Thermochromatium tepidum ATCC 43061: one gene and its partner. The protein of the gene in region 2 binds, or shares a complex with, the protein of the main gene of each other region. Links are inferred from orthologs where the notes say so. Each region holds a gene or a part of one and is shown on either strand. Other genes may lie near its edges.

Region 1 (4,500 bases), 1.2 Mb from region 2 along the record:
AGATCCTCTCAGTGCTGCTGGAACAGCAGCTGGGTCTGGTCTTCCAGAGCGACGGACAGCGCATCGAGGAAGACTTCCATCCGGCCGACACGGCGCATCTGACGCGCCTAGCGCTGGGCGAGCCGAGTCCACGACTCCAGCCAGCGGTGCAGATGGCCGCGGCATCCGCACCCGCCGGGATCGAGGCTCACTGGTTTGCGCCGCGCGACGAGTCCGAGCCTCCTTCCAGACCCTCAGCGTCCAAGACCCCAGCCGCACGGACGCTCGGTCCCCAGTGCGTCACGACACGCGACAGCCTCGTGTTGGAGTCCGTAGTCCCCTTCAGGAAATCCATGCATGCAGCCTACTAGGAACCGGCCTTTTCAGAGTATCGCCATCTCCAGCGGCAAGGGTGGTGTCGGCAAGACCAATGTCGCGGTCAATCTGTCCGTGGCCCTGGCCCGGCTGGGACGCAACGTCATGCTCTTTGACGCCGATCTGGGTCTGGCCAATGCCGACCTGATGTTAGGATTACGCCCGACCAAGACCCTGCACGACCTGGTCGCCGGGCGCGTCGAGCGCCTGGAGGATGTCCTGATCCAGGGTCCGGACGGCTTGCTGCTGGTACCCTCGGCCTCGGGGATCGCGTCCATGGCCAACCTGAGCCCGGCAGAACATCTAGGGTTGATCCGCGCCTTCAGCAGCTACGATAAACCCCTCGACATCCTGGTCGTCGACACCGCCGCTGGTGTCCATGACTCGGTCACGAGTTTCTGCAAGGCCGTGCAGCAGGTGTTCGTGGTGGTCTGTGACGAACCGGCCTCCTTGACAGACGCCTATGCGCTGATCAAGGTTCTCCATCAGGAGCACGGGGTGCGTCGTTTTCGGATCATCTGCAATATGCTGCGCGACAGCGAGTCTGGCCAGCGTTTGATGCGCAAACTCTCGTCTGTCTGCGCCAACTATTTGCCGGACGTGGTGCTGGAGCCGGCCGCCATGATCCCTGTGGACGACAAGCTGCGTCTGGCGGTGCAGAGACGTCAGCCGGTGGTCAGCCTCTATCCGGGCAGTCCGTCCGGTCGCGTCTTCAGCGATCTAGCGCGCCGGATCGATGCAGGGCGCGTTGGGGTGACCGATGTCGGTGGCATTGGCTTCTTTGTTGAGCGTCTATTGCAACAAGGCGTCTGATGATCCGGAGTCGCTCTCGGACTGGATATGCGAGCGCCGGTGAGGAGACGGCGCGGCTGGTGTCCGAGCATGTCGACTTGGTGCGGCGCATCGCGCATCATTTGATGGCGCGTCTGCCGGCCTCGGTTCAGGTCGAGGACCTGATACAGTCCGGCATGGTTGGTCTGATCGAGGCCGCGCGCCAGTTCCAGTCGGGGCAGGGCGCGAACTTCGCCACCTATGCCGGTATCCGGATCCGGGGGGCCATGATCGACGAGTTGAGACGCGCCGACTGGACCCCGCGCTCTGTGCATCGCAACAGCCGGCGCATCGCCGAGGCGATTCGCCAGATCGAGGCGCGTGAGGGGCGCTCAGCCAATGATCGCGAGATCGCCGAGGCACTGGGTGTCACACTCGACGACTATCATGGCATGTTGCAGGATAGTGCCAGTTGCCAGATCCTGGGGTTGGAGGATCTGTTCGGCGATGACGCCGACAGCGACCGCCTGCTGCCGGGTGGGGGCGCCACGCCGACCGAACAGCTGGAGCGTGAGGAGTTCGCGGCTGCCCTGGCCGAGGCGCTGGCTGACTTGCCGGAACGCGAGCGTTTGGTACTCGCGCTCTATTATGACGAAGAACTCAATCTGCGCGAGATCGGCGCTATCCTCGACGTCACCGAATCGCGCGTGAGCCAGATTCGCAGTCAGGCCCTGCATCGTCTGCGGGGCCGTTTGAGCGACTGGATCCAAGTAGGGCGACCGGACGCCTGAATTCTCAAACCAACACAGATTCCATGTGGAGCATGGCATGGACAAAGGCATGAAAATCCTCATCGTGGACGATTTCTCCACCATGAGACGCATCATCAAGAACCTGTTGCGCGATCTGGGTTTCAACAACACGGCAGAGGCCGACGATGGCAGCACCGCCTTGCCGATGCTCAAGGGGGGTGGCTTTGATTTTCTGATCACCGACTGGAACATGCCCAACATGGAAGGCATCGCGCTGCTCAAGGCCGTGCGCGCCGATCCCATGCTCAAGTCGCTGCCCGTGCTCATGGTCACGGCTGAGGCCAAGCGCGACCAGATCGTCGAGGCCGCCCAGGCCGGTGTCAACGGTTATATCGTCAAACCCTTTACAGCTGAGACCCTGAAGGAAAAGATCGACAAGATCTTCGAACGCATCGAGGCACAGGGATGAGTCGATGGATACCGATGAAGAACGCTTGAATCTCCATTTGGATCTGGCGCGGCAACTGGTCGAGTGCCTGGAGAAGGGGCAGCGCTCGGAGGCCGATGACATCATCCGGCAGCTGCGTCTGCCCTACGAGCGCGAGCTCTTCGAGGAGCTCGGCAAGCTTACGCGCGAACTCCACGAGGCCCTCAAAAGCTTCCGTGGTGACGCGCGTCTGATCGAACTGAGCCGCGACGAGATCCCGGACGCCAAGGAGCGCCTGAACTACGTCGTCTCCATGACTGAACAGGCGACTCATCGCACACTCAATGCGCTTGACGAGTCCATGCCCATCGCCGAATCGCTCCACGGGCGTTCGGGGGTTTTACGCGAACAGTGGAACCGATTTCGCCATCGCGAGCTGTCGGTCGACGAGTTCCGCGAGCTGGCCCGCGAGCTCGATGACTTCCTGATCCAGACGGGTCAGGAGACCGAGCGGCTCAAGTCGCTGATGTCCGAGATCCTGATGGCGCAGGACTACCAGGATCTCACGGGGCAGATCATCCGTCGCGTCATCCGGTTGGTGCAGGAGGTCGAGGAGAATCTGGTCGGACTCATCCGGCTGTCAAGCGCGCGCATGGATCTGCCCAGGGTGGACAAGGCCGTCGTCGCAGAAGGGGGTGACTCGATGGACTCGCGCGGCCATGGTCCGATCGTGCCCAATACCCAGGACATGGTCGCCGATGTTGTCAGCAGCCAGGACGACGTGGATGCCTTGCTCTCCAGCCTGGGTTTCTAGCCCACCGAACCCTAGAGTGATCTCACATGGCCATAGATCCGAACGATGAAATCCTCCAGGACTTTCTGGTCGAGGCCGGTGAACTGCTGGAGGCGCTCAACGAGCAACTGATCGAACTGGAGCAAAATCCCGACGATCGCGACCTGCTCAATGCAGTCTTTCGCAGTTTCCATACTATCAAGGGTGGTGCGGGCTTCCTCAATCTCAACGCACTGGTCGTGGTCTGTCATCATGCCGAGGACGTCTTTAATCTGTTGCGCAACGGCGAACGCCGGATCGATCCGGCCCTCATGGATGCGGTCCTGCGCGTGCTCGACGTGCTCAACGTCATGTTCGGTGATCTCAAGTCTGGGCGTGAGCCCGAGTCGGCCCCGCCCGCACTGATTGCGGATCTGGCGGCGCTGGCTGTCCCTGACGCGGCCGGGGCGCCCACGCCAAGGCCTGTACCCGAACCAAGACCGGTCGCCGTCCCAGATCCGATGCCGGCGCCACCCAGCGAGGCTGAATCCAGGCCGGAGCCGACCGACGAGATCACCGAGGCCGAGTTCGAGGCGCTGCTCGACGCCCTTTCGGGACAGCCCGCGGCGCCCACCGATCAGCCACGGGCGCCGACGACGCCGGCCGACTCAGATCCATCCGGTGCGACGGCGGCGTCTGAACCGTCGACCGACGCCAGTGACCTGATCACGGATGAAGAATTCGAGTCATTGCTCGACCAGTTGCATGGTAGGGGGGCGGAGAAGACCATCGAGCCAGTTTCCGCCCCGTCCGCATCGCCCAGGCCGAGTCCGCCGCCGGTCCAGGCCTCGGGCCTTCAGGTGGTCGGTTCTCCGCCCGAATCGGTCACCGATCCGTCCGAGGCGACCAAGACTCAGCGCACCCCGGCTGCCCCTGTTGGCGAGACCTCGGTGCGGGTCGATACCCAGCGGCTTGACGAGATCATGAATCTGGTCGGCGAGCTGGTGCTGGTGCGCAATCGCCTGAGCATGCTGCGCATGCGCACCGGCGACGAGGAGATCGGCAAGGCGATCGCCTCGCTGGCACTTGTGACCTCGGACCTCCAGGCGGCAGTCATGAAGACCCGGATGCAGCCGGTCAAGAAGGTCTTCAGCCGCTTCCCGCGCGTGGTGCGCGACCTGGCGCGCAATCTCGGCAAAGAGATCGAACTAGAGACCTTCGGCGAGGAGACCGATCTCGACAAGAATCTGGTCGAGGCGCTCGCCGATCCCTTGGTGCATCTGATCCGCAATGCGGTCGACCACGGCATCGAGCCGCCCGATGAGCGCGAGGCCAAGGGCAAGCCGCGCCGCGGGACCGTGGTGCTGGGCGCGGCCCAGGAAGGTGATCACATCTCGCTGCTGATCCAGGACGATGGGCGCGGT
Region 2 (4,106 bases):
CGCCCGTGGCCAGCGGCAGTCATCCGGCCGAGGCGATGGTGGTCTGTCCCTGTACCACGGGGACGCTGGGGCGGCTGGCCGCCGGGCTGTCGAGCTGTCTGATCGAGCGTGCGGCGGATGTCTCGCTCAAGGAGCGTCGCCCGCTGATCTTGGTGGTACGCGAGACGCCGTTTTCGACCATCCACCTCAAAAACATGCTGCGGCTGGCCCAGGCCGGGGCGACCATCATGCCGGCCAATCCAGGTTTCTATCACAACCCAGTCCGAATCCAGGACATCGTTGACTTCATGGTCGCCCGTATCCTGGATCATCTGGGCGTGGCGCATACACTGGTCAAACGCTGGGGCGATTATGAAGGTGGCCCATAAAGACCATCGGGCAAGAAGCTTCGAGCAGCCTTCCAGCAAGGCGTGAACGATAGAACGCCTTCAAAGCCCTGGCCCTGTCAAGCTGGATCTCGGCGAAGCGGGTCGGCGGGTTTGTTAGGGGCGCCGTAAGGCGCGATCGCGGTGCCCCTCCCCACATCAATCGCCAAGATCGCGGCTCAAGCCGCCCTGACCGCCGCTCTACGGCACGAGCAAGAGTGGCAAGGGCGCCCTCAGGCGCGATACACATCTTTTTTAGGGCCGGGTTATTAAGCGCAAGCCCTGTGTGGGTACGAATCTTTTACCTCTCGACTGTCGACAACAGTGGCGCAACTCTTCAGTATTAACTGCTTGACCGAGCGACCAACGTCGGGCGATCGGCTACTCCCAACTTTCAAGGATCTAACGACATGGCTAAGACGATTCTAACCGTGGACGATTCGGCGTCCATCCGACAGATGGTCTCCTTCACACTGAAAGAGGCCGGTTATACGGTCACTGAGGCGGTCGATGGACAGGACGGTCTCGAGAAGGCACGCGCCGGCACATTCGATCTGATCTTCACGGACCAGAATATGCCGCGCATGGATGGACTGACCCTCATCAAGCAGCTGCGTGCCCTGCCGGCGTATAAATCCGTGCCGATCCTGATGCTGACGACAGAGTCGAGCGATGCCATGAAGAGCCAGGGCCGGGCGGCGGGTGCGACCGGCTGGCTGGTCAAGCCCTTCGATCCGACCAAGCTGCTGGAAGTCGTCCGCAAGGTGATCGGTTGATCGAGACACGCCAAATCTGAGGCCGCGCCAAATCTGAGGGGTATGGGTCATGAGCATCGACATGAGTCAGTTCTATCAGGTGTTCTTCGAGGAGGCCGGCGAGAACCTGGCAACGATGGAGAGCCTGTTGCTGGAGTTGGACGTCGAGGCGCCCGACCTGGAGACCCTCAACGCCATCTTCCGCGCCGCCCATTCGATCAAGGGGGGTGCTGGAACCTTCGGCTTCAGCGACATGGCCGAGGTGACCCATGTGCTGGAGACCCTGCTCGATCGGCTGCGCAAGCAGGAACTGGCCCCGACGGTCGAGATGATCGATGCCTTCCTCCAGGCCGGCGATGTGCTCAAATTGCAGCTGCAGGCGCATCAGGAAGGTGACGAATATGAAGATCCGCACGTGGCCGAGGTCTGCGAACAACTAGAACGGCTGGCGCGCTCGGATGAAGGACGCGCTGAGGCTCGGGCGTCATCGGCACACGCCCCTCAGGCGGCAGACATGGGCACGTGCTGGCGTCTCGCCCTTGCCCCGGGCAGCCTTGGGCAGGGCGAACGTCAGGCACTGCGGGAGGCGTTGGGAGAACTGGGGCCAGTTCAGGATCTCGGCGAGGATGCGACAGGGCGTTGCCTGTGGTGTCTGACCACCACAGCCGGGCGCCGCGCGATCGAAGAGATCCTGGCCTTCGTCTGCGAGCCGGGGCAGGTCGAACTCGATACGGTCGAGCTTCCAGCCAGAGAGCCGCTGGCTGGAGGCCAGTGGCTGGAGGCTGACGCGGGGGGCTATGGTCTTTTCACCGACGCGCCCGGCCTGCAAGGCGAAGCCTCTGACGCGGCCGCGTCCGCACCCGAGCCGGGTCGTGATGCGCTCGGCTATGGCTTCTTTGAAGGTGCACCTGGGACCGAAGGTGTTTCCCAGGAATCGGACGACGACAGCTTGGACACCACGCCGGATCAGCCCCGGGACGCCAATCTCCAGGTCGAAATCCAGGAATCCGACGGCTACGGCTTCTTCTGCGATGCCCCTGGCAGCGAGGCCGCGCTCGATCAGGAACATCCGGGTTATGGATTCTTCGGCGGCAGTCCAGGGATGGAGCGGGTGGCCGCCGTGGCCCGGCAGGATCGGCTCGACGACGAACTGGGGTTCGGATTCTTCGACTCCGCGCCTGGATCGCCCGAGTCGCGCGCGCAGGCCGTGGCGGCGCCGGGCAGCGCTGTCTCGGCCCAATCGAGCCCGACACGCGAGCCTCGCACCGCGCCGGGCAACGCGCCCAGACGTCTGGCCACGACCGATTCCTCCATCCGGGTCAGCGTCGAGAAGGTCGATCAGCTGATCAATCTGGTCGGCGAACTCGTCATCACCCACGCCATGCTCGCCGACTCGGCCGCCGGACTCGACCCTGTGGTCCATGAACGCATCATGGCGGGTTTGTCGAGCCTGGAGCGCAATTCGCGCGACCTGCAAGAGGCGGTGATGTCGATCCGCATGATGCCGATCAGCTTCGTCTTCAACCGCTTCCCGCGCGTGGTGCGCGACACGGCGGCCAGTCTCGGCAAGAAGGTCGCGCTCAAACTGATCGGAGAGGACACCGAACTCGACAAGGGGCTGATCGAACGCCTGGCCGATCCGCTCAACCATCTGGTGCGCAACAGCATCGACCACGGCATCGAGCGCCCCGAGGTCCGTCGGGCCGCCGGCAAGCCTGAGACCGGCGAGATCGTGCTGCGCGCCAGCCATCGTGGTGGCAGCGTGGTGGTCGAGGTGATCGACGACGGCGCCGGACTCAATCGCGATAAGATCCTGGCCAAGGCCGCCAAGAGCGGGATCCTAGTCCCCGAGAACCCCTCGGACAAGGATGTGTGGCAACTGATCTTCCAACCCGGATTTTCGACCGCCGAGCGCATCACAGACATCTCGGGGCGCGGTGTGGGCATGGACGTGGTGCGCCGCAACATCGAGGATATGAACGGACGGGTCGAGGTCGACTCCAGGGCCGGATGCGGCACGCACATCACCATCCGTCTCCCGCTGACGCTGGCCATCCTCGACGGACTCTCGGTACGCATGGGCGAGGAGATCTTCATCCTGCCGCTGACCGTGATCCAGGAGTCGATCCAGCCGCGCCCCGAGCAGTTCAAGACCGTGGTCGGCAAGGGGCGCGTGGTCAAGATCAACGACGAATACCTGCCGCTCGTGAGCCTGCACGAGGTCTTCAACAGCGGACGATCCGAGCCCGATCCGCTCGACAGTATCCTAGTCATCGTCGAGACCAACGAGGGACGCGCCGCCGTGCTGGTCGACGAGCTGGTTGCCCAGCATCAGGTCGTCATCAAGAGCCTGGAGACTAATTATCGCAAGGTTGAAGGCGTCTCGGGCGCGACCATCATGGGCGATGGGCGCGTGGCCCTGATCCTGGACGTCGATGCCCTGGTGCGGCTCAGCCGCCGGGGTGTCTAGCCAAGAATGCACACCCAAACGAAAGCCAAGTGGAGAGCGAGACCATGAACGACGAACGCCGGCAGGGCAGCGCGGTTGCAAGCGACAGCGCGCGCGAGTATCTGACCTTTACCCTGGGCGAGGAGGAGTACGGTATCGACATCCTCAGGGTCCAGGAGATCCGTGGCTATGACACCGTGACCAAGATCGCCAACTCGCCCGACTTCATCAAGGGCGTGATCAACATGCGTGGCATCATCGTGCCCATCATCGATCTGCGTCTGAAGTTCCATCTCGGGCAGGTCGAGTACAACCAGTTCACGGTGGTGATCATCCTCAATATCAACGGGCGCATCCTGGGGGTGGTCGTCGACGGCGTCTCGGACGTCATTGCCCTGCGCGGCGATCAGATCCGTCCGGCACCCGAGTTCGGCTCGGTGCTCGACACCGCCTATATCGATGGTCTGGCCACGCTCGACGAGCGCATGATCATCATCGTCGATATCGAGAAGCTCATGACCAGCCAAGAGATGGGGC

The links.
Region 1: the proteins of E6P07_RS05700 (region 2) and cheY are in contact, whole or in part, in a solved structure (PDB 1A0O), measured with the Escherichia coli proteins. The link is inferred for Thermochromatium tepidum ATCC 43061 from one-to-one orthologs.

The regions. Positions count from the first base shown.
Region 1 is NZ_CP039268.1:2,415,707-2,420,206, reverse strand. The notes cover bases 828-3,655. They hold cheY (chemotaxis response regulator CheY), read left to right. Parts: upstream 828-1,965; coding sequence 1,966-2,346; downstream 2,347-3,655. Other genes in these bases: E6P07_RS11130 (chemotaxis protein CheA), read left to right, coding at 3,145-3,655; E6P07_RS11135 (protein phosphatase CheZ), read left to right, coding at 2,351-3,118; E6P07_RS11145 (RNA polymerase sigma factor FliA), read left to right, coding at 1,167-1,916; E6P07_RS11150 (MinD/ParA family protein), read left to right, coding at 828-1,167. Also shown: flagellar biosynthesis GTPase FlhF, read left to right, coding at 1-350; more of E6P07_RS11150, read left to right, coding at 337-827; more of E6P07_RS11130, read left to right, coding at 3,656-4,500. UniProt on the Escherichia coli protein: Involved in the transmission of sensory signals from the chemoreceptors to the flagellar motors.
Region 2 is NZ_CP039268.1:1,236,861-1,240,966, forward strand. What follows is about bases 874-3,890. They hold E6P07_RS05700 (chemotaxis protein CheW), read left to right. Parts: upstream 874-1,190; coding sequence 1,191-3,590; downstream 3,591-3,890. Other genes in these bases: E6P07_RS05695 (response regulator), read left to right, coding at 874-1,141; E6P07_RS05705 (chemotaxis protein CheW), read left to right, coding at 3,635-3,890. Outside these bases: E6P07_RS05690 (flavin prenyltransferase UbiX), read left to right, coding at 1-368; more of E6P07_RS05695, read left to right, coding at 776-873; more of E6P07_RS05705, read left to right, coding at 3,891-4,106. UniProt on the Escherichia coli protein: Involved in the transmission of sensory signals from the chemoreceptors to the flagellar motors. CheA is autophosphorylated; it can transfer its phosphate group to either CheB or CheY.